4 regions of the Streptomyces sp. NPDC022552 genome follow, and region 4 is predicted to be linked to each of the others. Evidence: riboswitches for the same ligand, from Rfam matches in the RefSeq annotation. Region 4 holds a riboswitch; each other region holds the start of a gene.
The links. Region 4 has a riboswitch for cobalamin ahead of ACZ3OF_RS13220 (energy-coupling factor ABC transporter permease). Riboswitches for the same ligand answer to the same signal wherever they lie in the genome.

Region 1 (7,084 bases), on a different contig from region 4:
AGCGGATGTCGAGGTGGTTGGTGGGCTCGTCCAGGACGAGCAGCGCCGGCTCCTGGACGAGGGCGCGGGCGACGAGGGCGCGCTGGCGTTCGCCGCCGGAGAGGGTGGGGTACGGCCGGTCGGCCAGCTCGGCGATGCCGACGCGGGCGAGGGCGGCGTCGGCGCGGGTCCGGTCGGAGGCGTCGTCGCCCTCCCAGAAGCGCTTGTGCGGGGAGCGGCCGAGGGCGACGAGTTCGCGGACGGTCAGCTCGAACTCGGTGGCGCCGTCCTGGGGGACGGTCGCGATCCGGCGGGCGCGCGCCTTGGGGCCGAGGGCGGCCAGGTCGTCGCCGTCGAGGAGGGCGCGGCCCGAGGTGGGGGTGAGGGTGCCGTAGACGCAGCGCAGGAGAGTGGTCTTGCCGCTGCCGTTGGGGCCGACGAGCCCGACGGTCTCGCCGGGACGGGCGGTGAGGTCGGCGTCGCGCAGCCGTGTCCCGTACGAGAGTCCCTGGAGGCGCAGTTCGGTCATACCGGGCTCCCTTCCGCGCGGCGGCGCATGAGCCAGAGGAAGAACGGGCCGCCGGTCAGGGCGGTGAGGACGCCGACGGGGATGTCCTGGGGCGCGGCGACGGTACGGGCGGCGAGGTCGGCCAGGACCAGGGCGAGCGCGCCGCCGAGCGCGGCGACCGGCAGGAGGCGGCGGTGCGGCGCGCCGACGGCCATCCGGGCGGCGTGCGGGACCATCAGGCCGACGAAGCCGACGGCTCCGCTGACGGAGACCATGACGGCGGTGACGAGGGAGGCCAGGACGAAGACGGCGGCGCGGAAGCGGGCGGTGTCGAGGCCGAGGACGGTCGCGCCCTCCTCGCCGACGAGGAGCAGGTCGAGGGGGCGGGCGAGGATGAGCAGGGCGGCGACGCCGAGGACGAGGACGGCGGCGGGCAGGGCGAGCACGTCCCAGCGGGCGCTGCCGAGGCCGCCGAGGGACCAGAACATCGCCTCCTGGAAGTGTTCGGGGCGGCCCGCGAGGACGAGGAGCAGGGTGGTCAGCGCGGCGAGGATGTACGAGACGGCGACACCGGCGAGGACGAGCCGGGAGCCGGTCATCGTGGAGCCGTGGCGGGCGAGCGTGTAGACGAGGACCAGGGCGAGCAGGGCGCCGGCGAAGGCTCCCGCGGGCATGGCGACGGTGGTCGTGATCCCGCCGCCGATGCCGAGGACCAGGACGAGGACGGCACCGGTGGACGCGCCGGAGGAGATCCCGAGGAGGAAGGGGTCGGCGAGCCGGTTGCGGACCAGGGCCTGGAGGACGGCGCCGACGACGGCGAGCCCGGCGCCGACGATCGCGCCGAGGAGCACGCGCGGGAGCCGGACGTCGAACACGATCGTGCGGTACGGGGAGGGGGCGGCGCGTCCGGTGAGGATCTCGACGACGTCGCCCACGGGGATCCGCACGGACCCGAGGGCGACCCCGGCGACGACGGCGACCGCGAGGGCGACGACGAGTCCGCCGAGAACGAGCAGGTACCGCCCGGACCCGGCCCGCCCGCCGGCCGTCGTGGCGACCGGGGCTGGAACCGCCGGAGCCGGAACCGCCGGGGCCGGGTCCCCGGGAGCCGGACCGGGCGCGGCCGCTCTCTTCGGTGTCGCGCCCGGTTCCGCTCCGGTGTCCGGGAGCGGGGTGGCCGTCATCGGGTCGGGTGGAGCTGGGTCGCGAGCTTCTCGATCGCCGCCGGGACGCGGACGCCGAGGACCGCGTCGGAGAGCGGCAGCACGGCGAAGCGGCGGTTCTTGACCGCCGGGACGTCCTTGAGGGCCGGGTCCTCCAGGAGGCGCTTCTTCTTCTGTTCCACGGTCGTGGAGCCGTAGTCGTAGATGACGATCACGTCCGGCTTGCGGGCGACGACCTGCTCCCACGTCGCGTCGCCGAAGGGCTTGTCGAGGTCGGCGAAGACGTTCCGTCCCCCCGCCCGGGTGATGAGCTCGTTGCCGATGCCCTTGCCTCCGGCGGTGAACGCCGTCTTGTCGCCGCTGTCGTAGACGAAGACCGAGACGGGGGCGACCCCGTCCACCTTCTTCTCGGTCGCCGCGACCGTCTTCCTCGCCTCGGCCGTCCAGCGTGTGCCGCGGTCGGGGACGCCGAAGGTCCGGGCCACCTCGTCGACCTCCCGGTAGAGGTCGGCGAGGGAGGAGGAGCCGGAGGGGCAGTACTCCATGTTGAGGCGGCTGTCGACCCCCGCGGCCTTCAGGTCGTCCCGGCTCCGTCCGGCCTTGGCGTCGAAGGCGCTGGAGTAACCGCCGTAGACGAAGTCGGGGTTCGCGGCGAGCAGGGCCTCCTTGGAGGGGTACTCCTTCGCGAGCACCGGCACCGCGTCGTACGCCTTCTTGTACGCGGGGAGGATCCGGTCGTCGAGGTAGGCCGTGCCGACGAGGGACTTCTCCAGGCCGAGGGCGAGCATGACCTCGGTGACGTGCTGGTTCATGGTGACGGCCCGCTGCGGCGGGGCCTGGTACGTCGTCTTCACACCGCAGTTGGCGACGGTGTACGGGAACCCCGGTGCGGCCTTGGCGGCGGGGGCGCCCTTCTCCGCGGGTGCCGCGCAGGCGGCGAGCAGCGGGACGAGGGCGGCGGCGGGCAGCAGGGTACGGCGGCGCCAGGTCATGGCGGACGAGCCTCCTCCGGGGATTTCCACGTCCCCAGTCGGTGGTGAGAGGCGGCAGGTCAGTTCCTGGCTTCCGGCCCCGGAGGGGCCGGACACAGTGGCGGGACCGTGCCGGATTCGCACCGGCTTCCTGGGTCCTGCCGCCCTGATGGTCGCGTCAGTGTCTCAGACGTCGTACTCCTCGACGACCTTCACGTCCTCCTCGGTCACGACGCCCTCGACGATCGTGTAGGAGCGGAACTGGAAGGGGCCCGCGCCGTCGGTGTCGGCGGTGGAGACCAGGACGTAGTGCGCGCCGGGCTCGTTGGCGTACGAGATGTCGGTACGGGACGGGTAGGCCTCGGTGGCGGTGTGCGAGTGGTAGATGATCACGGGCTCCTCGTCCCGGTCGTCCATCTCGCGGTAGAGCTTCAGGAGGTCGGCGGAGTCGAACTCGTAGAACGTGGGCGAGCGCGCGGCGTTCAGCATCGGGATGAACCGCTCCGGGCGGCCGCTGCCGACAGGACCCGCGACCACGCCGCAGGCCTCGTCGGGGTGGTCCGCGCGGGAGTGCTCCACGATCTGGTCGTACAGGGCCCGGGTGATGGTCAGCATGTCGGACAGGATAAGCAAAGGGGCCGTCCCGTACCGAGGAGTGGTACGGGACGGCCCGAATGCTGGACAGACCGGGTTACGAGCGCTTGGCGAAGGCCGCGCCCTCCGGGTTGCGGGACTTCAGGACCAGGTAGGCGACCGCGAGGACGAGGCCCCACAGCGGCGCGCAGTAGAGCGAGATCCGCGCGTCCTTGTCGATGCCCATCAGCACGATGACCATGCCGATGAAGGCGAGGGCGAAGAGGCTGCACCAGATGCCGCCCGGCGCCTTGAAGGACGACTGGGGCAGCTCGCCGCGGTCGGCCTTGAGGCGGAAGCGGACCTGGCAGACCAGGATCATGATCCAGGCCCACATGCCGGAGATGGTGGCGAAGGAGACGACGTAGTTGAACGCGTCGCCGGGCCACTGGTAGTTGATCCAGACGCCGACCATCATCAGCCCGGCGGAGAAGGACGTGCCGACCAGCGGCAGACCGTTCTTGGTGAGCTTGGTGAAGAACTTCGGGCCCTGGCCGTTGAGCGCGAGGTCGCGCAGCATGCGGCCGGTGGAGTACATGCCCGAGTTGCAGGAGGAGAGCGCGGCCGTCAGGACGACGAAGTTCACGATCGCGGCGCCGACGCCGAGGCCCATCTTCTCGAAGGCCGCGACGAACGGGGAGACGCCCGGCTGGAAGTGGGTCCACGGGACGACCGACAGGATCATGATCAGCGCGCCGACGTAGAAGACGGCGATACGCCACGGCACGGTGTTGATGGCCTTGGGCAGGACGGTCTTCGGGTCCTTGGACTCGCCCGCCGTGACGCCGACCAGCTCGACGGCGAGGAAGGCGAACATGACCATCTGCAGGGTCATCAGGGTGGAGCCGATGCCCTTGGGGAAGAAGCCGCCCTCGGACCAGAGCAGGGTCATCGAGGCGGTGTCACCGGCGTCGGAGAAGCCGATGGTGAGGATGCCGGCACAGATGAGGATCATGCCGACGATCGCGGTGACCTTGACCATCGAGAACCAGAACTCGAGCTCGCCGAAGAGCTTGACGGAGATCAGGTTCGCGAGGAACAGGACGACCGTGAAGATCAGGGCGAAGACCCATTGCGGCTGATCGAGGATGCCGTCGGTGTTCTTGGTCCAGTACTGCATGTACTCGGACGCGGCGGTCACTTCGGTGATGCCGGTGACGACCCAGAAGAGCCAGTACGTCCAGCCGGTCACGAAGCCCGCGAAGGGGCCGATGAACTCCCGTGCGTACTCCGAGAAGGAGCCGGACACGGGCCGGTACATGAGGAGCTCGCCGAGCGCCCGCATGATGAAGAAGATGACGAGGCCCGCGATGGCGTACGCGAGGATCAGGCTGGGCCCCGCCTTGGAGATGCCCTTGCCCGCGCCCAGGAAGAGGCCCGTGCCGATGGCGCCGCCGATCGCGATCATCTGGATCTGGCGGGCGCCGAGTGCCCGGTGATAACCCTCGCCGTCGGCGGAGTCCGCGGCCTCACTGCCGTCGTGCTGCTTGTCGACCTGCACTGAGGTCATGGTGGTGCGCCTTTCTCCATGCTGTTCCGCGCCGACTGCGTCTGGCTGCGGATCAGGTCCTGATCCCCCCGGATATGGATGGAGTGCTACCGGCGGTCAGCCGGTCAAAGCGCCCCCGGGAACAGGGGTGGCGTCCCCGGGTGGTCGTGAAGATTTATCACGGGGGAAACAGTGATCGAGGAGGGCAAATGTGGCGCAGACCACATGAAAAAGGGGGTAAAAGCCACTCAAGAGGACCAGTAAGAACAGTTTGGTGACGTATTCGTTATCCGGATTTGAGTGTCCGCTGAGCGAACGACGCCCTACCGGCCGGTATCGGGCCGCGGGACATCACTCCCCGGACATCAGCGTCTCGACGAGTGACTCCTGAAGGGCGCCCAGCCAGAGGTACGCCATCACCATCGGCTTGCGCGGGTCGGAGTCGGGCAGCCGGTACAGCTCCCCGCTCTCGTCCTCGTCAGTGACCTCAAGACGGGTCCCGATGGTCAGCCGCAGGTCGTTGAGCGCGCCGAGCCAGGCCCGGGACTCGTCGGCGGTGAGCTTGAGGACCACCTCGTCGTCGCCGGTCGCACTGAGCCCGTCGAGGCTGCGGATCACCGCGAGGGCGTCCTGGCGCTTGCGGGCGCGCAGGTCGTTCTCGGTGTAGCGGCGGAAGTCGGCGGCGGCCGCGCGCAGCTCCTCGTCCTCGTCCCCGTACGCGTCGGGGAAGAGTCGTTTGAGTGCGGGGTCGCTGGGGGCCTCGCTCGGGCCCTCGGCAAAGAGCGCGGCGAGGGGGTCCTCGCCCTCCACGGGCTCGTCACCCGGGCCGATCAGCTCCACGAGCTGGACGGCGAGGGAGCGCAGGATGGAGATCTCGACCTCGTCGAGCGCGACGGCGGCGCCACCGCCGGGCAGGGCCTCGAACCGTCCGGCCATCAGCCGCGGTCCTGGGTGAGGGTCGCCCACAGCCCGTAGCCGTGCATCGCCTGCACGTCCCGCTCCATCTCCTCGCGCGTCCCACTGGAGACCACCGCGCGGCCCTTGTTGTGCACGTCGAGCATCAGCTTGTGCGCCTTGTCCTTGGAGTAACCGAAGTACGCCTGGAAGACGTAGGTCACATAGCTCATCAGATTGACCGGATCGTTGTGGACGAGAGTCACCCACGGCACGTCGGGCTCGACGACGGCGAAGGTCTCTTCAGCCGATTCCGTGCGTTCGATCTCAATAGGCGCGACGCTCACTTACCCCATGCTGCCACCTCGGGAGGGGCGTCGCACAAACGGGTCAGCCCGCGCGCCGAGAAATCGTCAGAGTGACGATTTCTGCGATAGCATCGCTGACATGAACGCTGCGGACCTTGGGCTGCCGGTGGACGTGCCGTCGACCGCGCTCTTCACCGATCAGTACGAGCTGACCATGCTGCAGGCGGCCCTCAGGGCCGGCACCGCCGACCGGCGCTCCGTCTTCGAGGTCTTCACCCGTCGTCTGCCCGAGGGGCGGCGCTACGGCGTGGTAGCCGGTGTCGGACGCGTCCTGGACGCCGTCGAGAACTTCCGCTTCGACGGCGGTGTCATCGGCTTCCTGCGCGAGCAGGGCATCGTCGACGAGCCGACGCTCCGGTGGCTGGGCAACTACCGCTTCTCGGGCGACATCTGGGGCTACCCCGAGGGCGAGATGTACTTCCCCGGCTCCCCCATCCTGCGGGTCGAGGGCTCCTTCGCCGAGTGCGTGCTCCTGGAGACCGTGATCCTGTCGATCCTCAACCACGACTCGGCCATCGCGGCGGCGGCCTCCCGGATGTCGGGCGCGGCCGGCGGGCGGCGCCTGATCGAGATGGGTGCCCGGCGCACCCACGAGCTGGCGGCCGTCGCCTCGGCGCGGGCGGCCTACGTCGGCGGCTTCGACTCCACCTCGGACCTCGCGGCCGGGTTCCGCTACGGCATCCCGACCGTCGGCACCTCCGCGCACGCCTTCACGCTGCTGCACGACAGCGAGCGGGACGCGTTCCGGGCCCAGGTGGAGACGCTGGGCCGCGGTACGACGCTGCTCGTCGACACCTACGACGTGGCCGAGGCCGTCCGTACCGCCGTCGAGGTGGCCGGTCCGGAGCTCGGAGCCGTACGGATCGACTCCGGGGACCTGCTGCTCGTGGCGCACCGGGTCCGGGCGCAGCTCGACGAGCTGGGCGCGACGAACACCAAGATCGTGGTCACCTCGGACCTGGACGAGTACGCCATCGCCTCGCTGGCGGCGGCGCCGGTCGACGCCTACGGGGTGGGCACGCAGCTGGTCACCGGCAGCGGCCACCCGACCTGCTCGATGGTCTACAAGCTGGTCGCCC
Region 2 (7,084 bases), on a different contig from region 4:
GGGATGGCCTCAAGGCCCTTGCGCAGGAGAGCCGAGGCCTCCTCCACGCCGGGCACGCGCGGGGAGTGGATGTCCCAGACACCGGGCCCGGCCTCCCGGGGGTAGCCGTGCGCGGCCAGTTCATTGGCCACCTGCATGTGCGAGCGGGCGGCCTCCAGGCTGATGACGTCGGCGTCGAGGTCGTCGATCGCCTGGACGATGTCGCCGAACTCCGCGTAGCACATGTGCGTGTGGATCTGGGTGTCCGGCCGTACGCCGGCGGTGGTGAGCCGGAAGGCCTCCGTCGCCCACGCCAGATAGGCGGCGTGGTCGGCGGCCCGCAGCGGCAGGGTCTCGCGAAGGGCCGGTTCGTCGACCTGGATGACGGACACGCCTGCCGCTTCGAGGTCCTCGACCTCGTCGCGCAGGGCGAGCGCCACCTGCCGCGCCGTCTCGCAGAGCGGCTGGTCGTCCCGTACGAAGGACCAGGCGAGCATGGTGACCGGGCCGGTCAGCATGCCCTTGACCGGCTTCGTGGTCTGCGACCGGGCGTACGTCGTCCAGCGCACCGTCATCGGCTCGGGGCGGGAGATGTCCCCGGCCAGAACCGGGGGCCGGACGTAACGGGTGCCGTACGACTGCACCCAGCCGTGCTGGGTGGCGAGGTAGCCGGTCAGCTGCTCCGCGAAGTACTGCACCATGTCGTTGCGCTCGGCCTCGCCGTGCACCAGCACGTCGATCCCCGCCTTCTCCTGGAAGGCGAGGACCTCGCGGATCTCGTCCTTGATCCGCTCCTCGTACCCGGTGGCGTCGATCCGGCCGGCCCGCAGCTCGGCCCGAGCGGTACGCAACTCGGCCGTCTGCGGGAACGACCCGATGGTCGTCGTCGGCAGCAGGGGAAGGCGCAGATGGGCGCGCTGCGCGGCGGCTCGCTCCGGGTACGGCTGCGAGCGACGCCCGTCGGCGTCGGTGACGGCGGCGGTACGGGCCCGCACGGCGGGATCGCTGGTCAGGGCGGACCCGGCCCGCGAGGCCAGGTCGGCGCGGTTCGCCGCGAGTTCGGCCGCGACGGCGTCCGTGCCCTGCCCGAGTCCTCGTGCCAGCACGGCGATCTCCGCCGTCTTCTGGCGGGCGAAGGCGAGCCAGCGGGCGACCTGCGGATCGAGGTCCCGTTCGGCGGTGGCGTCCAGCGGTACGTGCAGCAGGGAGCAGGAGGCGGCGACGTCCACCTGGTCGGCGAGGCCGAGGAGCGTGCCGAGAACGGCCAGGGACTTCTTGAGGTCGTTGATCCAGATGTTGCGGCCGTCGACGACGCCCGCGACCAGGCGCCTGCCGGGCAGGCCGCCGACGGAGGCGAGGTCGGCGAGGTTTGCGGCGCCCGACTCGGTGAAGTCGAGGGCCAGTCCGTCGACCGGAGTCTTGGCCAGGACGCCCAGCGCGTCGCCGAGCCGCCCGAAGTAGGAGGCGACGAGCAGCTTCGGCCGGTCGGTGGCGGTGCCCAGGTCGCGGTAGGCGCGGGCGGCGGCGTTCAGCTCGGCCGGGGTGCGGTCCTGGACCAGCGCGGGCTCGTCGAGCTGGACCCACTCGGCGCCGGCCTCGCGGAGGTCGGCGAGCACCTCGGCGTACACCGGCAGCAGGCGGTCCAGCAGAGTCAGCGGTGCGAAGTCCGCGGCCACGCCCGGCGCGGGTTTGGCCAGCAGCAGGTACGTGACGGGACCCACCAGGACCGGGCGGGCGGTGTGACCGAGCGCCAGGGCCTCCTTCAGCTCGGCGACCTGCTTGCCCGAGTCGGCGGAGAATACGGTGTCAGGCCCGAGTTCCGGGACCAGGTAGTGGTAGTTCGTGTCGAACCACTTGGTCATCTCCAGCGGGGCGACGTCCTGGGTGCCCCGGGCCATCGCGAAGTAGCCGTCCAGCGCGTCGGCCTCGACGGCGGCGCGGTGCCGCTCGGGGACGGCGCCCACCATGACGGTGGTGTCGAGGACATGGTCGTAGTACGAGAAGTCACCGGTCGGCACCTCGTGGATGCCGGCATCGGCCAGGTGCCGCCAGTTCGAACGGCGGAGGCCGGCCGCGGTCTCCCGGAGGGCGTCGACGCCGACGCGGCCCCTCCAGTAGCCCTCGACGGCCTTCTTCAGTTCGCGGTGCTGCCCCTGCCGGGGATAGCCGTACACGGTGGCTCGTGCTGCCGCGGCTGCGGACTTCGGTGTCACGGAACTCTCCTTCGCGAGATGTGTCCTTGAACGCCCCGGTGACGGGACGCGGACGCGAAGGAACGCACGACCGGGCGGACCACGTCGCGGTCGTGCCGCACGTGCCGCTCGAGATACGCCGACCCGCCCACGAGGTCACCGGGATCACCGCACGCGAACGATCGCGTACGGGCAACGGGCAGGTCTTCGGACTCGCGGGCACGTCTGCCGAGGCAGACACCTACTGGCCGTCGCTTCCCAGACCCGTACGGGCCCAGTGCGTATGACGGCGGTCGTTCCCGCTCACCGCTGCGGGGCAGTCCCGGATTCCCACCGGGTTCCCTCTTACGACGCATCCCGCCTGGTGGACGGGGCGAACCAGCTGCAAGGGCCACCTTAGGCGGACGGACGGCGAAACCGCACACCCCTGCCCGCATTCCGGAACGTTCCGCAACGCGCCGGGCCGCCTCTCCTCCCGCATCCCGGCGCGGTGCGGCGGCCCGGCCGGGTCAGCCGCGGCTCGCGGTGCAGTCCGACGGGGTGGGGCGGCCGGTCGGCCAGGCGAGGCCGACGAAGCGGATGCGGCCGGGTGCGTCGGGCGCGAGTTCCACCACGGAGACCGCCTTGTTGTACGGGTTGCCGTAGTTGTCCAGGCAGATCCAGCCGCTGGCGCCGTCGACCTTGCCCATCCCGTGCAGCCGCAGCCACGAGTCGCTGATACGGCTCAGGGTGGGGATCACCGGGTCCGCGTCGTCGCGCATCCGGATGGCGGTGACCGCGGTGAGACCGGCGTCGTAGAACGTGATCGTCCGCGAGTCGGTGAGCTCCACCGGGCCGATGTCTCCGACCTCCTTGCTGGTCGCCAGCTCGGCCAGGGTGCGGAAGGCGGCCGCGGAGCCGCCCGTGGCGGGCGCCTTGGGGCCGCTCCAGGCGTCGGGGTGGGCGACGGCGGCGTACTGGAGCGTCACACCCTTGCGGAAGGCGGTCCAGTCGAGGAGCTTGTCCGAGGAGAGGGTGGAGGCCCCGGAGCCGGTGATGATCGTGTACTTCTTCTCGGTGCAGCCCCGGTTGCCCAGTTCGTTGACGAACTGCCTTAGCTGGACGGGCCGTCCGGCGAAGTAGATGACCTTGGCCGCCGAGGTGCAGATGGTGTCGACCATCTGGTCGAAGGCGTTGGCGGTCGTGCCCTCCTCGTGGAACTCCTCGGGCGCGCGGTACTGCTCGGGCGCGCGGGGCGATCCGGCGGTCCGCTCGGCGAAGGCCCGCTTGAGCGCGTCGACGTAGTTGTCGCCGGTGCGGATGTCCTCGACGACCAGGGTGTGCTTGGGGTCGATGCCCTCGTTGAAGTGGGACAGGGCCCTGGCCTGGTCGGTGGTGGTGGGGACGACCCGGGCGAGGCCCGGGTACGCGTCGGGCCTCTGGGCGCTGTTGCCCGAGTCGTCGGCCGTGATGGGACCGCCGACGACGGGAATGCCGCGCTCACGGGTGAGATAGCCGATGGCGGCCTGGGTGGTGGCGGTGGAGACGTCGAAGCCGATCACGGCCCGGAGGTTGTCGGTCGTCGACTCCGACATGGTGCCGAGCTGTTCGGCGACGGGCCGCCAATGCGCGTGACTGCGACCGGGGTTGGCGAGCAGTAGCCGTATCGCCGGCTTCTTGCTGTTGGAGTCGTGGTTGGCGCGGTACTGAGCCAGGTAGGCGCCCTGCACCTCGTGGAGCGTCTTCTGCTGCTCGAAGGCCTGCGCCGGCGCCATCGGCAGCATCACGGCGACGGAGACGTGCGGTTCGCCCTTGATCCGGTCGTTCTCCGCCTTGATCCGCGCGCTGACCTCCCTGAGGTTGTCCGCGAAGACGAAACTGCCGTCGGTGACGCCCGTGCACTCCCGGGAGCCCTCGGGGCCTCGTTCCTCGATGCCCTTGCCGCAGGCCGGATCCGGCCCGAGGACGACGATGCCGGCCCATACGGCGGCGCCGAGCACGGCCAGGGCGACGACGAGGGCGGCCGCCTTGGTGAGCGGTCCGCCGGGGAGTCTTGCGATGAACGACGTCATGACGCGGCACCTTCCTGGACGGGCAGGTCGGGAGCCTGTACTCCGGCCCGCAGACGGGCAGGCCAGGCGGCGGACGCCTCGCGGTAGGCGGCGTGCGCGGCCTTGTTGCCGTACAGCGTCTCCAGCGCGATGCGGACGGTGGTCAGCGCGTCCTCGCGCGGCGCGAGGGTGAGCGGATCGGAGAGCCGCCACAGCAGCGGCACCAGGGAGGCGATCGCGTCGTGGTGCGGTCCGGAAAGATCGCTGCGGCAGGCGGTGCACGACAGGAAGGGGCTGCCGGCCGGGGGCTCGTAGCCCTCGCGCGGGTGGGGCGCCGAGCAGACGAGATTGAGCGTGGTCAGCCATGCGCCGGGCGGGGCGACGGTGAACCGGTGGTGCAGGACGCCGACCACCTCGTCGACCCGGCCCAGCGCCATCGTGTGGTGCAGATACGTGTCGCCGCGCGGGTCGCACAGGGAGCGCAGCCGGAGCTGGGTGTCGCGCCAGCGCTCGTGGGAGACGGTGGCGGCGAACCGGTGCCGCAGCAGCAGATCGAGGGCACGGTCGCCGTCGAGAAAGGAACGGGTCCGGTACTCGTCGGCCTCACGCACCCGTACGGCGACCAGCTCCTCGGAGTGGTCCTCGGGATGGGAGTACGTCCACAGCCCGCGCCGGGTGCCCGCGTCGGCCGCGGCGGAGAGCAGCACCAGGCGCTCGCGTAACACCGGATCGGGCAGCAGCTTCGCGAGGAGCGCGGGCGCGGCGGCGTCGAGGAGTTCCCCGCCTCGTATCGTGCCCACCTCCTCGACGCGGCGCACGGCCGCGTCCGCCAGGGTGCGGGCGCCGGCCGCGCGGCCGCCGCTGTAGCGGGCGACGACGCGGGGGAGATGGTCGGGGTAGTCGACGGAGCTGAGCATCTCCGCGATGTGGGCCGGTTCGATGTCGGGGATGCTCAGGACCAGCGGCCGCGCCGACGGAACGGCGTCACCGCCGACCTCGCTCAGCGGCGGGTGCGCGTGTCCCCTGCCGAGCAGCGTGGCGAGCGCCACGGGCCGGGTCGGGGCCTTGCCCGGCGCCTCGCCGTGTGCGGGGTTTCCGGCGTCTAGCAGGTCGAGGAAGACCCGTCCGACGTCGGTGTGGGCGTTGTCCAGAAGCAGCAGCGGGCGTGGCTTCCTGTTGAGCCTGCGCAGGGCGCCGTAGTTGGCGTCGATGTCGTCGAGGAGCGCGGCGACGAGGTGCTCCTCGGCGGCGCGTCTGCGGTCGTCGAGCCGGCGGAAGCCACGGACGAACTGGAAGAGCCGCTGCAGCGAGTCGCCCTGATAGCCCTGGGAGCGGTGCAGCCGGGCGCCCCACCAGGCGAGCGCGCCCTTGTCCGGCTCGCTCCGCACGAGCTGCGCCCGGGCGGTGTCGAGGACGATCCCGGCGATGGTGTCGAGGCCGGGGACGGCGGACAGGACCAGCGGGAGGTTGTCCGTGACGACGTCGAACCAGCGGCCGAGGCTCTCCCTGCGGCGCCGTACGTCGGGGTCCTCGGCGGTGATGAGGGTACGCAGATCGGCCTCCGCCCGGCGCAGATCGGGCGGCCGTACGTCGGTCTCGTCACTGTTCAGCGGGCGCCAGGCGGTGACGACGAGGAGGCCGAGCGACAGCCGCGGGAAGGCCATCGGCTTTCCGAAGTGCCGTACGTCCAGGCCGAGTTTGTACGCGAGGAGGTACAACAGGTGCGTGATGCGGGAGGCGTTGGGTACGTCGTCGTCACCGTCGGCCACGCCGGGCTCGCCGAAACCCGCTGCCCCGAGGTCGACCCGGGCGAGCGGCACCCGGCCGTTGTACGCGTCATGGACGGCGCCGAGGAGGGCGGTCTTGCCGCTGCCCCGTCCGCCGACGATCCGTACGACGGGCGCGCCCCGGGGATAGGCGAAGGGGACGAGGTACCCGTCCTTGTGATGCAGCCCCACCAGTCGCGGGACGAACCCCTCCTGCAGGGCCTGCTGACCGTACAACCTCCCGCCCATGGCGCTACCGCCTCCCCCTGTCAGCCGCGCGTCAAGAGATCAACTGGTCGTGCACAAAGGGAACTTACCCGAGATGCGCCTGTTCGGCAGTGGGGTTGTGGGCGACCAGTGGGGGGAATCGGCGCACGGCGCGAGCGTGCCGCCGCGGCGTCCGGTTCCGGGTGCCGGGGCGACGCCGGTGCCGACATCCCGCCGGTCGTTTCCCGGGTGCTCTCCGGCTCGGTGGCTCCTCATGGGCCGCGCCGACCCGACGCGCGTCACAGAGGCGCCACGCCGTACGGAGGCGCGCAGAACGGGTCGCCGCCGCGCGGGCCACGTACGTCCGGCTACCCGCTTCGGCCGCTTTGATGCGGACGAGCGCGAACGTGCGAAGACGCCGGTCCGGGAGCGGTAAGTGCCGGCCCGCTGGGTAGCCGCCGCCGTATGGAAGCCAACGAGACCACCCCGCTGAGCGCCGTCGCGCTCGTCTGCACCCTGTCCCCGTCCCCGGCGCCGTCCAGCTCACAGCTGCTGGCCGAGCAGACCATGGCCGCGCTCGCCGGGCACGGGGTCATCGGAAAGGTGATCCGCATCGCCGACCACGACGTCAAGCCGGGCGTGCAGGTGGACATGGGCGACGGTGACGCGTGGCGGGACATCCGGCGCGCCGTGATGAACGCGGACATCCTCATCCTGTCGACGCCGATCTGGCTCGGCCACCCCTCCAGCATCGCCCAGCGCGTCCAGGAACGGCTCGACGCCGAGCTCGGGGAGAGCGACGACGAGGGCCGCATGCTCACCTACGGCAAGGTCGCCGGTGTCTGCGTGGTCGGCAACGAGGACGGCGCCCACAAGGTCGCTGCCGATCTCTTCCAGGGCCTGAACGACG
Region 3 (7,084 bases), on a different contig from region 4:
GCCGCGACGACATAGCCGGCGACCGCGACGATCAGGCCGAGGAGCAGCGGGTTGGTGGTGCGGGAGGCGGCGACGGCGAGGCCGAGCGCCCAGAGCCACCAGGCGCCCGCGTGCAGGGCGTTGGAGCGGCTCGCCTCGGGGGCACGGATCATGCGCGTCGGCGGGCCTTCCAGACCGCGGCGCCCCCGAGCACGAGCACCGCGGCTCCGCCCACGACGATCCCGACGGAGGGGCCGCCGTCGTCCTCACCCTTGCCCTCCGGCGCCTGGGTGGCCGTCACCGTGAGGTCGCCGTCGGGCCGGCTCTCCCCGGACGGAGGGTTCGTCTCCGCCACCTGCTCGCCGCAGCCCTTCGCCGGGTAGCCGGCGATCCCGCACAGCAGCGCCGCGCTGTCGTACCGCAGCGGCTTCGCCACCGCGGCCAGCGCCTCCGCGCTCGTCGCGTCCTCGCGGACCTGGGCGCAGCCGGTCTTCACCGGCGGCTGGGGCGGAGCCTCGCCCGGCGGGGCGTCCTGCGGGGTGCCGAAGTCCACGACGACCGCCACCCGCTTGGTGCCGGCCTTCTCCTCCGTACCGGCGCAGACGCCCGCGAAGTCGGGGGCGGCGGTGGGCCGGGCGGCGTCGCTGCTGTCCTTGCTGACCGCGAAGCGGAAGCCGACGGCCTCGCCGTCGGACGGCCGGGCGGTCGCCGGGCCCTGCGTCGCGTACGCCCAGGTCCCCCCGCCGTCGCTCTCCCAGGACGACCAGTACCGGTAGCCGACGGCCTCGGCGGGAGCGGCGGCGGCCAGCATCAGGGCGACGCCGGCCGCTGCGCCGAGGAGCCCGGCCCTCACTTCTTGCGCCCGCTCACCAGGAAGCCGATGCCGACGCCGACGACCATGCCGATGCCGATGATCCACCACACGTCGAAGGAGCCGGAGTCGTCGTCGCTCGCCTCGGGCGCGGCGGACGGCGAGGCCTTCGGCGCGGGCCCGGTGGCGGCCAGCTCCTCGAGGAGGTCCGTCGAGCCGAAGGCGCGCGGGTCGACGTGCATCGCCTTCGCGGCGAGGATCAGCTGCGCGTACGCGGCGGGACCGCTCTCCTTCGCCCAGGCGGCGGAGTTCTTCTGGAGCCAGGTCAGCGCGCCGGAGGCCTCCTTCGTGGCACCGGTCGCGGCGAGCGCGACGACGGCGTCGGCGGTGTTGCCGTGGTCGGGCAGCTCGGTCGGGTCGGTGGCGCCGGGCATCGGCGGGGTGTTCAGGTGGCCGGTCTTCGCCAGCGCGGCGGCCAGGTAGGAGGCGCCGTTGAGCGCGGCCCGGTCCATCGTCGGCTTCGCCAGGTCCGTGCAGACCGGGCTCTGCTGGGGCTCCACGCCCCGCGCGGTGATGCCCTTGCCGAGCCCGGCGAGCGTGGCGGCGGCGGTGGCGTCGGCGTTCGCGAGAAGCTTGCCGTCCTTGTCGGGCTGGTACGCGAAGGCGCCCGCACCTTCCTTGGCGGAGCAGGGCAGGGCGAGGCCGAGCAGGGCGTCGTACGGGGTCCTGCCCTCGACGGACTTCACCGCGCCGGGCTTCTCGCCGAGCGCGGTGAGCGCGCTGATGACGATCGAGGTGGAGTTGGCGTCGCTGGGGCCGCCGGGGTTGTAGCCCCAGCCGCCGTCCTTGTTCTGCACACCCTTCAGCCAGGCCGCGCCGGCCGCGGCCGCCTTGGCCAGGGGCTCGGGTTCGGTGCTCAGGCGCTTGGCGCCGGTGAGTGCCTGGACGGCGACGGCGGTGGCGTTGGTGTCCAGCATGGTGGCCGTGTCGCAGGGCTTGGCGGGGTCCGGGCGGTACGACGCGAAGGCGCCGCTGTCGCACTGCTGCTTCCGGAGCCAGGACACGGCCTCGTCGGCGGGCTGCACACCGCTGGTCGTCTGGGCGATGAAGGCGAGCGACTGGCGCCACACGCCGTCGTACGTCGGGTCCTTCGTGCCGTAGAGCCCGGCGGGGATCACGGGCGCGGGGGTCGCGGACGGGGAGGGCGCGGCGGATGCGACGGGGGCGACGCCGGTGCAGAGCACCGCTGCGGCGGCGAACGCGGCGGCGCCGCGACGGACGGTGATCATGCGAGCTGTGGCCCTCTCCTGCGGCCGGGCACCGGCACGCTGAGGCACCAGGCTCGGCTCCGTATTCCTCGACGGTGCCGGCGGTCACGTCCCGGGCGGGGCATTCCGGCTTCCGTCCACGGCGGGCGAGGGCGGTCACGGTTGCGGGTCAGTGCCGGATTTGCACCGGCTTCCCCCCGTACGGGTGTGAGGACGACTCGCACACTCTACCGGCCCGTACACCGCCCGACCGGCGGGTGCGAGGCGCCTCACACCTCCGCCCGGGCCGGGGGCGGCCGGGGCCTCACACCGCCACGTACGCCACGGGGTCGGTGCCCGGGGCGGCCTCCGCGCGGCCCAGTTTCACGAGGCGGCGCACGTGGGCCTCCGCCTCGCTGACCGCGATGGTGCGGGAGCCGTACGGGATCTGGTCCCAGGGGCGGTTCCACTCCATGCGCTCGGCGAGCTGCCAGGGGGTGAGCGGCGCCGCGAGGAGGCGCAGGAGTCCGGTCAGCCGCTCCTCGTGGTGGTCGAGCAGCTCCCGTACCCGGCCGGCGGCGTCGGTGAAGGCGTACTGATGGGCCGGGAGCACCTCGGCGACGCCGAGCCGCCCGATCCGCTCCAGTGAGTCCAGGTAGTCGCCCAGGGGGTCGGTGGCGGTTTCGTCGTCCGGGTCCTCGTAGAGACCGATGTGCGGGGAGATCCCGGGGAGCAGGTGGTCGCCGGAGAAGAGCCGGCCGTGGCCCGGGAGTCCGGCGGGGTGCTCCTCCTCCAGGTGGAGGCAGACATGGCCGGGGGTGTGTCCGGGGGTCCAGACCGCGCGCAGCCGGCGGCCCGCGAGATCGAGCAGCTCGCCGGGGACGATCTCGCGGTCGGGGAGCGCGGAGCGCAGTCCGGGCAGGGTGCTCGCGCGGCCCGCGCGGGTCGCGCGGAGCGGGGCGGTGTGCTCCTCGGGGGCGCCGACGGCGGCCAGCTTGCGGGCGAGGTAGTCGAGCCAGGTGCCGGGTTCGGACTCGCGGGTGCGGCGGACGACGGCGGTGTCGGCGGCGTGCATCGCGATCCACGCGCCGGACGCCTCGCGGACCTGACCCGAGAGCCCGTGGTGGTCGGGGTGGTGGTGCGTGATGACGACCCCGTGCACGTCCCGTACGGAGGTCCCCAACGCGGTCAGTCCGTCGGCCAGTTCGTTCCAGGACGCCGGATCGTCCCAACCGGTGTCGATCAGCACGGGCCCGCGGTCGGTGTCGAGGACGTGGACGAGGGTGTGCCCGAGGGGGTTGTCCGGAATGGGTACCCGGAGCGACCAGACGCCTCCGCCGTGCTCGGTCACCTGGCTCATGGGCCCTCATCTCTCCGCGACGGCAGGGCGATTGCTCGACCGGGCCCACTATAACGAGAACTGACGGTCCGTCAGGGTGGCGTGCGGTGCCTTGTCGGGCGCGCGGCCGTGCGGTAGACCGCCAGGCCCTCGGGCTCGCGGTGGTGGAGGGTGGAGTCGTCAGCGCAGGGTGCGGCCTGGGCCGCTCGGGACCGGCGAACACATCACGGCGCTGTGTGGTTTCGTCGGGCACGCCGATCCGGGCTTCGCGCTGCGGGTGTACACGCACCTCATGCCGAGCAGCGAGAGCCGTACTCGGAAGGCCGTCGGCGACAGGGATCGGCGGGCCGCCGGAACGACTGACGGCCCCGAGACGGCCCAGGCGGTGTGACGCAGGCCCCACCAGCAGCAAAGCGGCTGGTGGGGGCCTGTCTCGTCCTGGCCATTGCCCCCTATAACTAGAACTGATATCAGTTCTGATACACAGTCAGAAACAGTGCGGGTTCCGGGAGGCAGTCGGCCATGACCGAGCTTGTGGAGCACGGAAAGCTGTACATCGGCGGGGCGTTGACCGATCCGGCCGGCGGGGATGTCATCGAGGTGATCTCGCCGCACACCGAGGAGGTCATCGGTCGTGTGCCGCACGCCTCCCGGGAGGATGTCGACCGGGCCGTCGCCGCCGCGCGCGAGGCCTTCGACCACGGGCCCTGGCCCAGGATGACGCTCGAGGAGCGGATCGCCGTCGTCGGGCGGATCAAGGACGCCATCGCCGTACGCCACGAGGAGATCGCCCGCTCGATCAGCTCCCAGAACGGCTCCCCGTACTCCTGGAGCGTTCTCGCCCAGGCCCTCGGCGCCATGATGGTCTGGGACGCGGCGATCACCATCGCCCGTGACTTCCCGTACGAGAGCAGGCGCGCGGGCGTCCTCGGGCCGATCCTGGTGCGGCGCGAGCCGGTCGGTGTCGTCGCGGCGGTCGTGCCGTGGAACGTCCCGCAGTTCACCGCCGCCGCCAAGCTCGGGCCCGCGCTGCTCGCCGGCTGCACGGTGGTCCTCAAGCCCTCGCCCGAGTCGCCGCTCGACTCGTACATCCTCGCCGAGATCGCCACCGAGGCGGGCCTCCCCGAAGGCGTCCTGTCCATCCTGCCCGCCGACCGCGAGGTCAGCGAGTACCTCGTCGGCCACCCGGGCGTCGACAAGGTCTCCTTCACCGGGTCGGTCGCCGCCGGAAAGCGCGTGATGGAGGTCGCCTCCCGCAACCTCACCCGCGTCACCCTCGAACTCGGTGGCAAGTCCGCGGCCGTCATCCTGCCCGACGCCGACGTGGCCACCGCCGTCGCCGGGATCGTCCCCGCGGCCTGGATGAACAACGGCCAGGCCTGCGTCGCCCAGACCCGCATCCTCGCCCCGCGCAGCCGGTACGACGAGATCGCCGAGGCGTTCGCCGCCGCCGCGGGCGCGCTGGTCGTCGGCGACCCGCTCGACCCGGCCACACAGGTCGGCCCGCTGGTCGCCCAGCGGCAGCGGCAGCGCTCCCTCGACTACATCAAGCTCGGCCAGGACGAGGGCGCCAAGGTCCTGACGGGCGGTGGCCGTCCGGCCGGCCTGGACCGCGGCTGGTACGTCGAGCCGACGCTCTTCGGGGCCGTGGACAACACCATGCGGATCGCACGCGAGGAGATCTTCGGACCGGTCATCGGTCTCCTTCCGTACGGGGAGGAGAGCGAGGCGCTCAGGATCGCCAACGACTCCGACTTCGGGCTCAGCGGCAGCGTCTGGACCGGGGACGTCGAGCACGGCATCGACTTCGCCCGGCAGGTCCGCACGGGCACCTTCAACATCAACACCTTCAGCCTGGACATGCTCGGCCCCTTCGGCGGCTACAAGAACTCGGGCCTGGGGCGGGAGTTCGGCCCCGAGGGCTTCGGCGAGTACCTGGAGCACAAGATGATCCACCTGCCGGCCGGGTACGAGGGACCGGGTGGTGCCTGATGGGCGACCGCTGGCGTGTGGAGGTCGACCGGGGGGTGTGCATCGGCTCCGGCATGTGCGTCAACCACGCCCCGGACGGCTTCCGCCTCGACACGGCCCGTCAGTCCCACCCGAGCGAACCGGAGTCGGACGCGAACGAGCGGGTGCTGGCCGCGGCCGAGGGCTGCCCGGTGGAGGCCATTCTGATCACGCTGCTCGACAGCGGGGAGCCGGTCTTCCCGCCGGAGGAGTAGCCACGAGCACGTGTTCACGCGTGCAAAAATCTTCCTCTGACCACGGGGGCAACAGGCCCGCGTGCGCCGAGGATTGGAAGAGTTGTGCGCAAGGCGACGGGGGTGGCCGTGGCCGCCGGTGTGGTGCTGCTGGTGGCGGGTTGCGGCAGCGATGGCGGCGGCTCGGGCAAGAACAAGGGCGGCTCGTCCGCCTCCTCCTCGGGCTCCACGACCGGCGGCGCGGAGGCGGGCGGCGAGAGCCCGGACGCGACCGCGGTGAGGAAGGAGATCGGGACCGCGGCCACGGCGGCCGGTTTCACCGAGGACCCCTCGGGCGACGCGGTCCCGGCCGAGCTCAAGAGCTGCATGGTGTCCTGGACGGCCGACGCCGAGAAGGCGGCGGACCCGAAGAAGTCCTACGACGCCACGGTGACGGCACTGACCGGCGGCGGCTGGAAGGAGGGCCCGGCCACCGAGCAGTCCGGGTCCACCGTCAAGACGCTGAACAAGGGCACCTGGTCGGTCAAGGCCAGCAACCACGGCGCCGCCGGCTTCGCCATCGTGATGTTCATCGGCACGGACAACACCCCGGAGTGCGAGGCCCTGTTCAAGGCCGACCTGGAGAAGAACAGGAAGCCGTAACGGCTCCTGGGGCTCCGTCAGACCGCCCCGCGGCCCTCGGCGGCCGCGGGCGCGACCGGCCCGCTCGGCGCGACCGCCCCGCTCGGCGCTCCCGGCGCTCCCGGCGCGCCCTGCGCGGCCGGCCGGCCCTGCCCGGCCTGCCCGGCCTGCCCGCTCGGTGCGGTCAGGTCGATCAGGCGGCAGACCGTCTCGATGTCGATCTTCACCTGCGCGATCGAGGCCCGCCCCGACAGCCAGGTGATCAGCGCCGAGTGCCAGGTGTGCTCGATCACCCGTACCGCCGACAGCTGCTGCGGCGTCGGGTGTTCGAGCCCCATCGAGTCCAGGATGATCGCCGTCGTCAGCCGCGAGACCGTGTCCACCTCGGGGCTCACGCTCCGGTCCGCGAACGTCAGCGCCCGCACCATCGCGTCCGCGAGCTGCGGCTCGCGCTGGAGCGCCCGGAACGCCCTCATCAGGGTCTCCGCGACCCGCTCGGCCGAGGTGTCGCCCGTCGGCGGCCGCTTCCGCAGAGTCGTGTGCATGTGCTGGAGCTGGTCCTGCATCGTCGCGACGAGCAGATGGATCTTGGACGGGAAGTAGCGGTACAGCGTGCCCAGGGCCACCCCGGCCGCGTCGGCGACCTCACGCATCTGCACGGCGTCGAAACCGCCCCGCCCGGCGAGCTGCGCGCTGGCGTGCAGGATGCGGCGGCGTCGCGCCTCCTGGCGCTCTGTCAGGGGCGGCGAGGCCGGTCTTTCTTCCGCGGTCATGAAGTCCCGTTCCGTGCGGTGGGGGAGCGACAGTATGGCCGGAGTATGGCGGGGCTTCCGTCGTGGCGCGAATCACCTGATCCGGCTCTTACGGCGGGGCTACCTGCCGG
Region 4 (7,084 bases):
GTCGTGAACGGTGATGACACCGGGGTGGCTGAGGGTGACCGCCGCGCGTGCCTCGCCGGTGAACCGCCTGAGCAGCGCGGCGCGATCCCCCTCCTCCAGGCCCGGCGGGAAGAGGATCTCCTTGATGGCGACCTCGCGCCCGAAGAGTTGCCGGTCCAGGCCACGCCAGACCCGGCCCATACCGCCCTGGCCGATGCGCTCGACCAGCTGGTACCGGCCCGCGATGAGTTCGGGGTTCTCCTCGGTCACGCGCACACTCTAGGTCCTGCTGAGCCGGTCAGGTGGCGAAAAATCGGCATGATCCCGCCCCACGGTGACGAGGACGTCGAGTGTCCGAAGAGGGACGCGTCGCCGGCATACGGCGGGGCGTTCGGTCGAATGGAGAGCCTGTGTCAGCCTGCGCGGCTGATGCGGACAGGACCTCGGAGGTCAGCCGGATCGACGGGACGTCCGCCCTGGGTGATGTCCACTTCGCCGGCCGCGGCCAGCCGCCGGGCCACGCGGCGGGTCGGCTCCATGAGCGCGCGCCATCCGTCGTCGTCCCCCGTGTACACGGCTCGCGCGGCGTCGGAGGGGCAGATCGACGATGTCGGACCACGCCTCTCCAGCAGCTCCAGGATCGCGCGCTCCAAGCGCTGTTCCGCCTGCCGTCCGAGTTCCGTCACTCCTCCAGTGTCGCACCGGCGACGCCACGAGCCGGGGCTTGCGAGCGCCGCGCGTGACCTGCATACAACCCGGGACAAGGGGTACGCGCCGATCCCAGCGGGCGGACGACGCCCGGACGGCGAAGGGAGTTGCACTGTGCTGATGGCCCATCCCGCGGTGTTGAGCAACCTGATCGAGCAGTACGAGACGTTGAAGGTGCTGCACGCGGAGAACGGCACCGCCGAGGTACGGCGCCGCCTTGACGACGTCGCGTACACACTGTGTGTCTCCACCGGCACGCGTGACGCGGACGCGGCGCTGATCGCGGCCCGGCACCGCCTTCCCGGCGCGCGTCCCGAGGACGACTCGGTCCTGATGGCCTGAATCAGCACGTGACCCGGGCGTTCTGGTCGGGTCCGAAGACACCGGCCGCCGCGGCCGGCGAACCGCGGCGGCATCTCGCCGGGCTGCGGACCGGGGAGCCGCTCCGCATCGGCGCCTGGGGCCGGACCTCGGGGGAGGCGATGTCACCCGCGAGCGGTACCGGCGCTCACGCTCCCGGGCGATGGCGCAGCGCACCGGTGCGCTCCCGCGAACTCGCGGCGACAATTGCGCCATGCCGGGCATCCGCAGAACTCGTTCACGCGATCCGGACCTGGGTCGCCACCAGGAATGTCAGCATTCAGTACCACGCAGAACCGAATGGCTCGCCTGCCATCTCCCCAGGAGGTACCCATGAGGATGCTGATCAACGTCCCGGAGACCGTCGTCGCCGATGCGCTGCGCGGGATGGCCGCCGCGCACCCCGAGCTCACCGTCGATGTCGAGAACCGTGTCGTCCTGCGGCGCGACGCGCCCGTCGCCGGGAAGGTGGGGCTGGTCTCCGGGGGCGGGTCCGGGCACGAGCCTTTGCACGGGGGGTTCGTCGGGCCCGGGATGCTGGCGGCCGCGTGCCCCGGGGAGGTGTTCACGTCGCCCGTGCCCGACCAGATGGTGCGGGCCGCCGCCGCGGTCGACAGCGGGGCGGGGGTGCTGTTCGTCGTCAAGAACTACACCGGTGACGTGCTCAACTTCGAGATGGCCGCCGAGCTCGCGGAGGACGAGGGCATCCAGATCGCCAAGGTGCTCGTCGACGACGACGTGGCGGTGACGGACAGTCTGTACACCGCCGGTCGGCGCGGGACCGGGGCGACGCTCTTCGTGGAGAAGATCGCCGGGGCGGCCGCCGAGGGGGGCGCGCCGCTGGAGCGGGTGGAGGCCCTCGCGCGCCGGGTGAACGAGCGGTCGCGGAGTTTCGGTGTGGCGCTGAGCGCCTGCACCACGCCGGCGAAGGGCAGCCCCACCTTCGAACTCCCGGAGGGGGAGCTGGAGTTGGGCATCGGTATCCACGGGGAGCCGGGGCGCGAGCGGCGGCCCATGATGACCTCGGGGGAGATCGCGGACGTCGCCGTCGAGGCCGTACTGGAGGACCTGCGGCCGTCCGGACCGGTCCTCGCCCTCGTGAACGGGATGGGCGCGACGCCGCTGCTCGAACTGTACGGGTTCAACGCCGAGGTGCAGCGCGTGCTGACCGAGCGCGGGGTGCCGGTCGCCCGTACGCTGGTCGGCAACTATGTGACCTCGCTCGACATGGCCGGCTGTTCGGTGACGCTCTGCGAGGCCGACGAGGAGCTGCTGCGGCTCTGGGACGCGCCCGTGCAGACGCCCGCGCTGCGCTGGGGCCGGTGAGAGGGCATGCCCGAAGTGAGCGCGTGCGACGCCGTGTTCGTCCATCGTTGGCTGACCACGGCCGCGGCCGCCGTCGACCGTGAGGCCGAGCGTCTCACCGAGCTCGACTCGGCGATCGGCGACGCGGACCACGGGGCCAACCTGAAGCGCGGGTTCGCCGCGGTGGCGGACGTGCTGGAGAAGGAGCCGCCGGAGACGCCGGGGGCCGTACTCGTCGCCGCGGGGCGGCAGTTGATCTCCACGGTCGGGGGCGCGTCCGGACCGCTGTACGGGACGCTGCTGCGGCGGACCGGCAAGGCGCTCGGGGATGCCCCTTCGGTGACGCGGGAGGACCTGGCCGTGGCCCTGGCCGCCGGGGTCGCCGCCGTCGGGCAGCTCGGCGGTGCCCAGGTCGGGGACAAGACCATGCTGGACGCGCTCGTTCCGGCGGCCGAGGCGCTCGGCGACTCCTTCGCCGCCGCCCGGGACGCGGCCGAGCGCGGCGCCCTCGCGACCGTACCCCTCCAGGCGCGCAAGGGCAGGGCGAGCTATCTGGGCGAACGTTCCATCGGGCATCAGGATCCCGGGGCCACCTCGTCGGCCCTGCTGATCGCCGCCCTCGCGGAGGTGGCTGCCGCGTGACCGGTCAGGTGGGCATCGTGGGCACGGTGGGCATCGTGCTGGTCTCGCACAGCGCGGCCGTGGCCGACGGTGTCGCCGCGCTGGCCCGGGGCCTCGCGGGCGGCGGGCCGACCGCTCCCGTCGCCGCGGCCGGGGGCACCCCCGACGGGGGTCTCGGCACGAGCTCCGAGCGGATCGTCGAGGCGGCGAAGTCGGTGGACGGGGGCGCCGGAGTGGCCCTCCTCGTCGACCTCGGCAGCGCCGTCCTGACCGTCAAGGCGCTCCTCGCCGAGGAGGACGAGCTGCCGGAAGGCTCGCGCCTCGTTGACGCCCCGTTCGTCGAGGGCGCCGTCGCCGCCCTCGTCACGGCGAGCGCCGGAGGGGACCTGGACGCGGTGGTGGCGGCGGCCTCGGAGGCGTACACGTACCGCAAGGTGTGAGGCGGGGCGCGGGAGGCGCGCGCAGGGGGCCGACAGGGGTGCGTGGGGCGCGCGGGAGATCCGTCACACACCGTCCCCGGCAGCACCCGTGTTGTGATGTACCTGGTCAACCCACTAATGTCACAGCGCCTTGGTGTACGGGAAACCGGTGCAGTACCGGTGCGGCCCTCGCCACTGTGATCGGGAAGTCCGGCTCCATCCCTCCGGGGAAGCCACTGGACCGCCGCGGGAGACCGCGGCGGTGTGGGAAGGCGGAGCCGCGGCGGCATGACCCGTCAGCCAGGAGACCGGCCAGGGTGCGTTGTCCATCCACGAGGTGCTGGAGAGGGTCTCCCAACCATGCATATAGCCGAGGGGTATCTGCCCCCTGTGCACGCGGCCGCCTGGGGCGTCGCGTCCGCACCCTTTGTCGTCCACGGTGTCCGCGCCCTGACCCGTGAGGTCAAGGCCAACCCCGAGTCCACCCTGCTGCTCGGTGCCTCCGGTGCGTTCACGTTCGTTCTGTCCGCCCTGAAGATTCCGTCGGTGACGGGCAGTTGCTCGCACCCGACCGGTACGGGACTGGGCGCCATCCTGTTCCGCCCGCCCGTGATGGCGGTCCTGGGCACGATCACGCTGCTGTTCCAGGCGCTGCTGCTCGCCCACGGCGGGCTCACCACGCTCGGCGCCAACGTCTTCTCGATGGCGATCGTCGGGCCGTGGGCCGGTTTCGGTACGTACTGGCTGCTGCGCCGCTTCGACGTTCCGCTCATGGTGAGCGTGTTCTTCGGGGCGTTCGTCGCCGACCTGTCGACGTACTGCGTGACCAGTGTCCAGCTCGCGCTGGCCTTCCCGGACCCGGGCAGTGGTGTGCTGGGCGCGCTGGCCAAGTTCGGCGGGATCTTCGCCGTCACGCAGCTTCCGCTCGCCGTCAGTGAGGGTCTGCTGACGGTCCTCGTCATGCGGCTGCTCACGCAGTCCAGCAAGGCGGACCTGACGCGCCTCGGAGTCCTGCTCCCGTCCCGGAAGAAGAACGAGAACGCGGAGGCGAGCGCCTGATGAGCCGGAACGCGAAGATCAACACGCTGCTGCTGCTCGTCGTCGCGGCGCTCGCCGTGCTCCCGCTCGTCCTGGGGCTCGGCGACCACAAGGAGGAGCCGTTCACCGGCGCCGACGCCGAGGCCGAGACGGCGATCACGGAGATCGACCCCGACTACGAGCCGTGGTTCTCCCCGCTGTACGAGCCCGCTTCCGGTGAGATCGAGTCGGCGCTCTTCGCCCTGCAGGCCGCCATCGGCGCCGGAGTACTCGCCTACTACTTCGGTCTGCACAAGGGCCGCAAGCAGGGCGAGGCCCGCGCCGATGCGAAGGCGCTGCGGTCGGCGTCCGTCGGCGAGTAGGCGCCGGTGCTGCCGATCGACGCGGCGGCGCACAGCAGTCGCTGGCGCCGCCGTCACCCGTGCGAGAAAGCCGTGCTCGGCTTCGGCTTGACGCTCTGCGCGGTGTGCCTGCCGCCGTGGCCCGGTGCCGTCCTGGTCGCGGCGGCCACCCTGGCCGTCCTCCTCGGGCCGGCGGGGGTGCCGGGGCGTCAGCTGTGGCGCGCCTTCCGCATCCCGTTGGGCTTCTGTGTGACGGGGGCGATCCCGCTGCTCTTCGAGGTGGGCGGGGACCGAGGCCTGGTGGCGTTCGCGCACGACGGTCCCGTCCACGCGGGCGAGTTGTTGCTGCGGACCTCGTCGGCGTCGCTGGGCGTGCTGCTGTTCGCCTTCACGACACCCGTCTCCGATGTACTGCCCCGGCTGGTGCGGGCCGGGGTTCCGGCGCCCGTGGTGGACGTCGCCCTGGTGATGTACCGGATCAGTTTTCTTCTTCTGGACGCGATATCCAAGATCCGACAGGCGCAGGCGGCCCGGCTGGGGCTGACCACGCGCGCGGCGACCTGGCGTTCACTGGCCGGGCTGGGCGCCACGGCGTTCGTCCGCGCCTTCGACCGGGCGCAGCGGCTGCAGACGGGCCTGGCCGGTCGGGGTTACGACGGGACGCTGCGGGTCCTGGTGCCGGAGGCCGCGGTCTCGGGCCGCTTCCTCGCGTCGACGGTCGGCCTGCTCGCCGGTCTCGTCGCCCTCACTCTCGTACTGGAAAGGTCCCTGCCGTGAGTCCTGCGCCACCTGTCGTGGAACTGGTGAAGGCCACGTTCGCGTACGAGGACGGGCCCGTCGTCCTGGACGGCATCGACTTCGCCGTGCCGGAGGGCCGTGCGATGGCGCTCCTCGGCCGCAACGGCGGCGGCAAGACGACGATGCTGCGGCTGCTGAGCGGGGGCCTGCGCTGCGGGAGCGGCGCGCTCCGGCTGGACGGCGAGGACGTGTCGTACGACCGGAAGGGGCTGACCCGGCTGCGTACGACGGTGCAGCTGGTCGTCCAGGACCCGGACGACCAGCTCTTCGCCGCGTCGGTGGGGCAGGACGTGTCGTTCGGCCCCATGAATCTGGGGCTGCCGGAGGAGGAGGTACGGCTCCGGGTCCGCGAGGCGCTGGAGGCGCTGGACATCGTCGCGCTGGAGGACCGGCCGACGCATCTGCTCTCGTACGGACAGCGGAAGCGGGCCGCGATCGCGGGTGCCGTGGCGATGCGTCCCCGGGTCCTCATCATGGACGAGCCCACGGCCGGGCTCGACCCGCACGGACAGGAGCGGCTCCTGGAGGTGCTCGGCCGGCTGCGGGAGTCGGGCACGACGGTCGTCATGGCGACCCACGACGTCGACCTGGCGCTGCGCTGGGCGGACGAGGCCGCCGTCCTGTCCCCGGCGGGGCTGCGGACGGGCCCCATCGAGGAGCTGCTCGCCGACGACGCGCTGCTCGCGGCGGCGCGGCTGCGCCGCCCCTGGGGCATGGCCGTGACGCGGCTGCTGCGCACGCACGGCCTGCTCGCCCCGGACGCGGAGGGCCCGCGCACCGCGGAGGACCTGGACAGCTGGGTCACGACACCCTGATGCGGCCGCGGTGATTCCCGCGCCCACCACGGCCCCCGGCGGACCCCCGCCGGGGGCCGTGGCGCGTCGCAACGTCGCGCAGATCACTCCCCCACCCTTATGCAACTTGTTGCACAAGGGTCCTCGGCTCGTCTACAACAGTCATGACGACACTGCGCGAGGAGGCGCCCCATGAGCTCGACCCCCTACCCGCACCTGCTGAGCCCGCTCGACCTCGGGTTCACCACCCTGCCCAACCGGGTGCTCATGGGTTCCATGCACGTCGGCCTCGAAGAGACCGAGAACGGCTTCGAGCGCATGGCCGCCTTCTACGCCGAGCGCGCCCGCGGCGGGGTCGGACTCATCGTGACCGGCGGTATCGCGCCCAACGAGGCCGGTCGCCCCTGGGACGGCGGCGCCAAGCTCAGCACCGAGGACGAGGTGGCCGAGCACAAGCTCATCACCGACGCCGTGCACGGCGAGGGCGGGCGCATCGCGATGCAGATCCTCCACTTCGGCCGGTACGCCTACCACCCCGCGCTCGTCGCACCCAGCGCGATCCAGGCGCCGATCAGCCCCTTCGTACCGAACGAGCTGACCGACGCCGAGGTCGAGCAGACCGTCGAGGACTACGCCCGCTGCGCCGAGCTGGCCAAGGCCGCCGGGTACGACGGCGTCGAGGTCATGGGCTCCGAGGGCTACCTCATCAACGAGTTCATCG

Region 1: linked by a shared signal. The riboswitch ahead of ACZ3OF_RS26505 (ABC transporter substrate-binding protein) and the one ahead of ACZ3OF_RS13220 (energy-coupling factor ABC transporter permease) in region 4 are both predicted to bind cobalamin.
Region 2: linked by a shared signal. The riboswitch ahead of metE (5-methyltetrahydropteroyltriglutamate--homocysteine S-methyltransferase) and the one ahead of ACZ3OF_RS13220 (energy-coupling factor ABC transporter permease) in region 4 are both predicted to bind cobalamin.
Region 3: linked by a shared signal. The riboswitch ahead of ACZ3OF_RS06800 (prenyltransferase/squalene oxidase repeat-containing protein) and the one ahead of ACZ3OF_RS13220 (energy-coupling factor ABC transporter permease) in region 4 are both predicted to bind cobalamin.

Annotation. Positions count from the first base shown of each region.
Region 1 covers NZ_JBVHGJ010000011.1:181,220-188,303, forward strand. Annotated here, with positions in the region: gene ACZ3OF_RS26495 (ABC transporter ATP-binding protein) at 1-508, opposite strand, end outside; gene ACZ3OF_RS26500 (FecCD family ABC transporter permease) at 505-1,671, opposite strand; gene ACZ3OF_RS26505 (ABC transporter substrate-binding protein) at 1,668-2,642, opposite strand; adenosylcobalamin (AdoCbl) riboswitch at 2,651-2,800, opposite strand; gene ACZ3OF_RS26510 (M67 family metallopeptidase) at 2,808-3,236, opposite strand; gene ACZ3OF_RS26515 (amino acid permease) at 3,313-4,764, opposite strand; gene ACZ3OF_RS26520 (DUF2017 domain-containing protein) at 5,095-5,679, opposite strand; gene clpS (ATP-dependent Clp protease adapter ClpS) at 5,679-5,984, opposite strand; gene ACZ3OF_RS26530 (nicotinate phosphoribosyltransferase) at 6,085-7,084, shown strand, end outside.
Region 2 covers NZ_JBVHGJ010000010.1:306,495-313,578, reverse strand. Annotated here, with positions in the region: gene metE (5-methyltetrahydropteroyltriglutamate--homocysteine S-methyltransferase) at 1-2,192, opposite strand, end outside; cobalamin riboswitch at 2,353-2,569, opposite strand; gene ACZ3OF_RS25665 (hypothetical protein) at 2,681-4,222, opposite strand; gene ACZ3OF_RS25660 (hypothetical protein) at 4,219-6,216, opposite strand; gene ACZ3OF_RS25655 (flavodoxin family protein) at 6,640-7,084, shown strand, end outside.
Region 3 covers NZ_JBVHGJ010000002.1:419,292-426,375, forward strand. Annotated here, with positions in the region: gene ACZ3OF_RS06790 (energy-coupling factor transporter transmembrane component T) at 1-152, opposite strand, end outside; gene ACZ3OF_RS06795 (SCO2322 family protein) at 149-790, opposite strand; gene ACZ3OF_RS06800 (prenyltransferase/squalene oxidase repeat-containing protein) at 829-2,079, opposite strand; cobalamin riboswitch at 2,142-2,308, opposite strand; gene ACZ3OF_RS06805 (MBL fold metallo-hydrolase) at 2,363-3,397, opposite strand; gene ACZ3OF_RS06810 (aldehyde dehydrogenase) at 3,899-5,368, shown strand; gene ACZ3OF_RS06815 (ferredoxin) at 5,368-5,601, shown strand; gene ACZ3OF_RS06820 (hypothetical protein) at 5,686-6,222, shown strand; gene ACZ3OF_RS06825 (TetR family transcriptional regulator) at 6,240-6,974, opposite strand.
Region 4 covers NZ_JBVHGJ010000004.1:26,877-33,960, forward strand. Annotated here, with positions in the region: gene ACZ3OF_RS13190 (bifunctional serine/threonine-protein kinase/ABC transporter substrate-binding protein) at 1-249, opposite strand, end outside; gene ACZ3OF_RS13195 (DUF3253 domain-containing protein) at 393-665, opposite strand; gene ACZ3OF_RS13200 (DUF5133 domain-containing protein) at 802-1,029, shown strand; gene dhaK (dihydroxyacetone kinase subunit DhaK) at 1,381-2,373, shown strand; gene dhaL (dihydroxyacetone kinase subunit DhaL) at 2,380-2,994, shown strand; gene dhaM (dihydroxyacetone kinase phosphoryl donor subunit DhaM) at 2,991-3,413, shown strand; cobalamin riboswitch at 3,528-3,723, shown strand; gene ACZ3OF_RS13220 (energy-coupling factor ABC transporter permease) at 3,753-4,451, shown strand; gene ACZ3OF_RS13225 (energy-coupling factor ABC transporter substrate-binding protein) at 4,451-4,792, shown strand; gene cbiQ (cobalt ECF transporter T component CbiQ) at 4,799-5,548, shown strand; gene ACZ3OF_RS13235 (ATP-binding cassette domain-containing protein) at 5,545-6,384, shown strand; gene ACZ3OF_RS13240 (NADPH-dependent 2,4-dienoyl-CoA reductase) at 6,556-7,084, shown strand, end outside.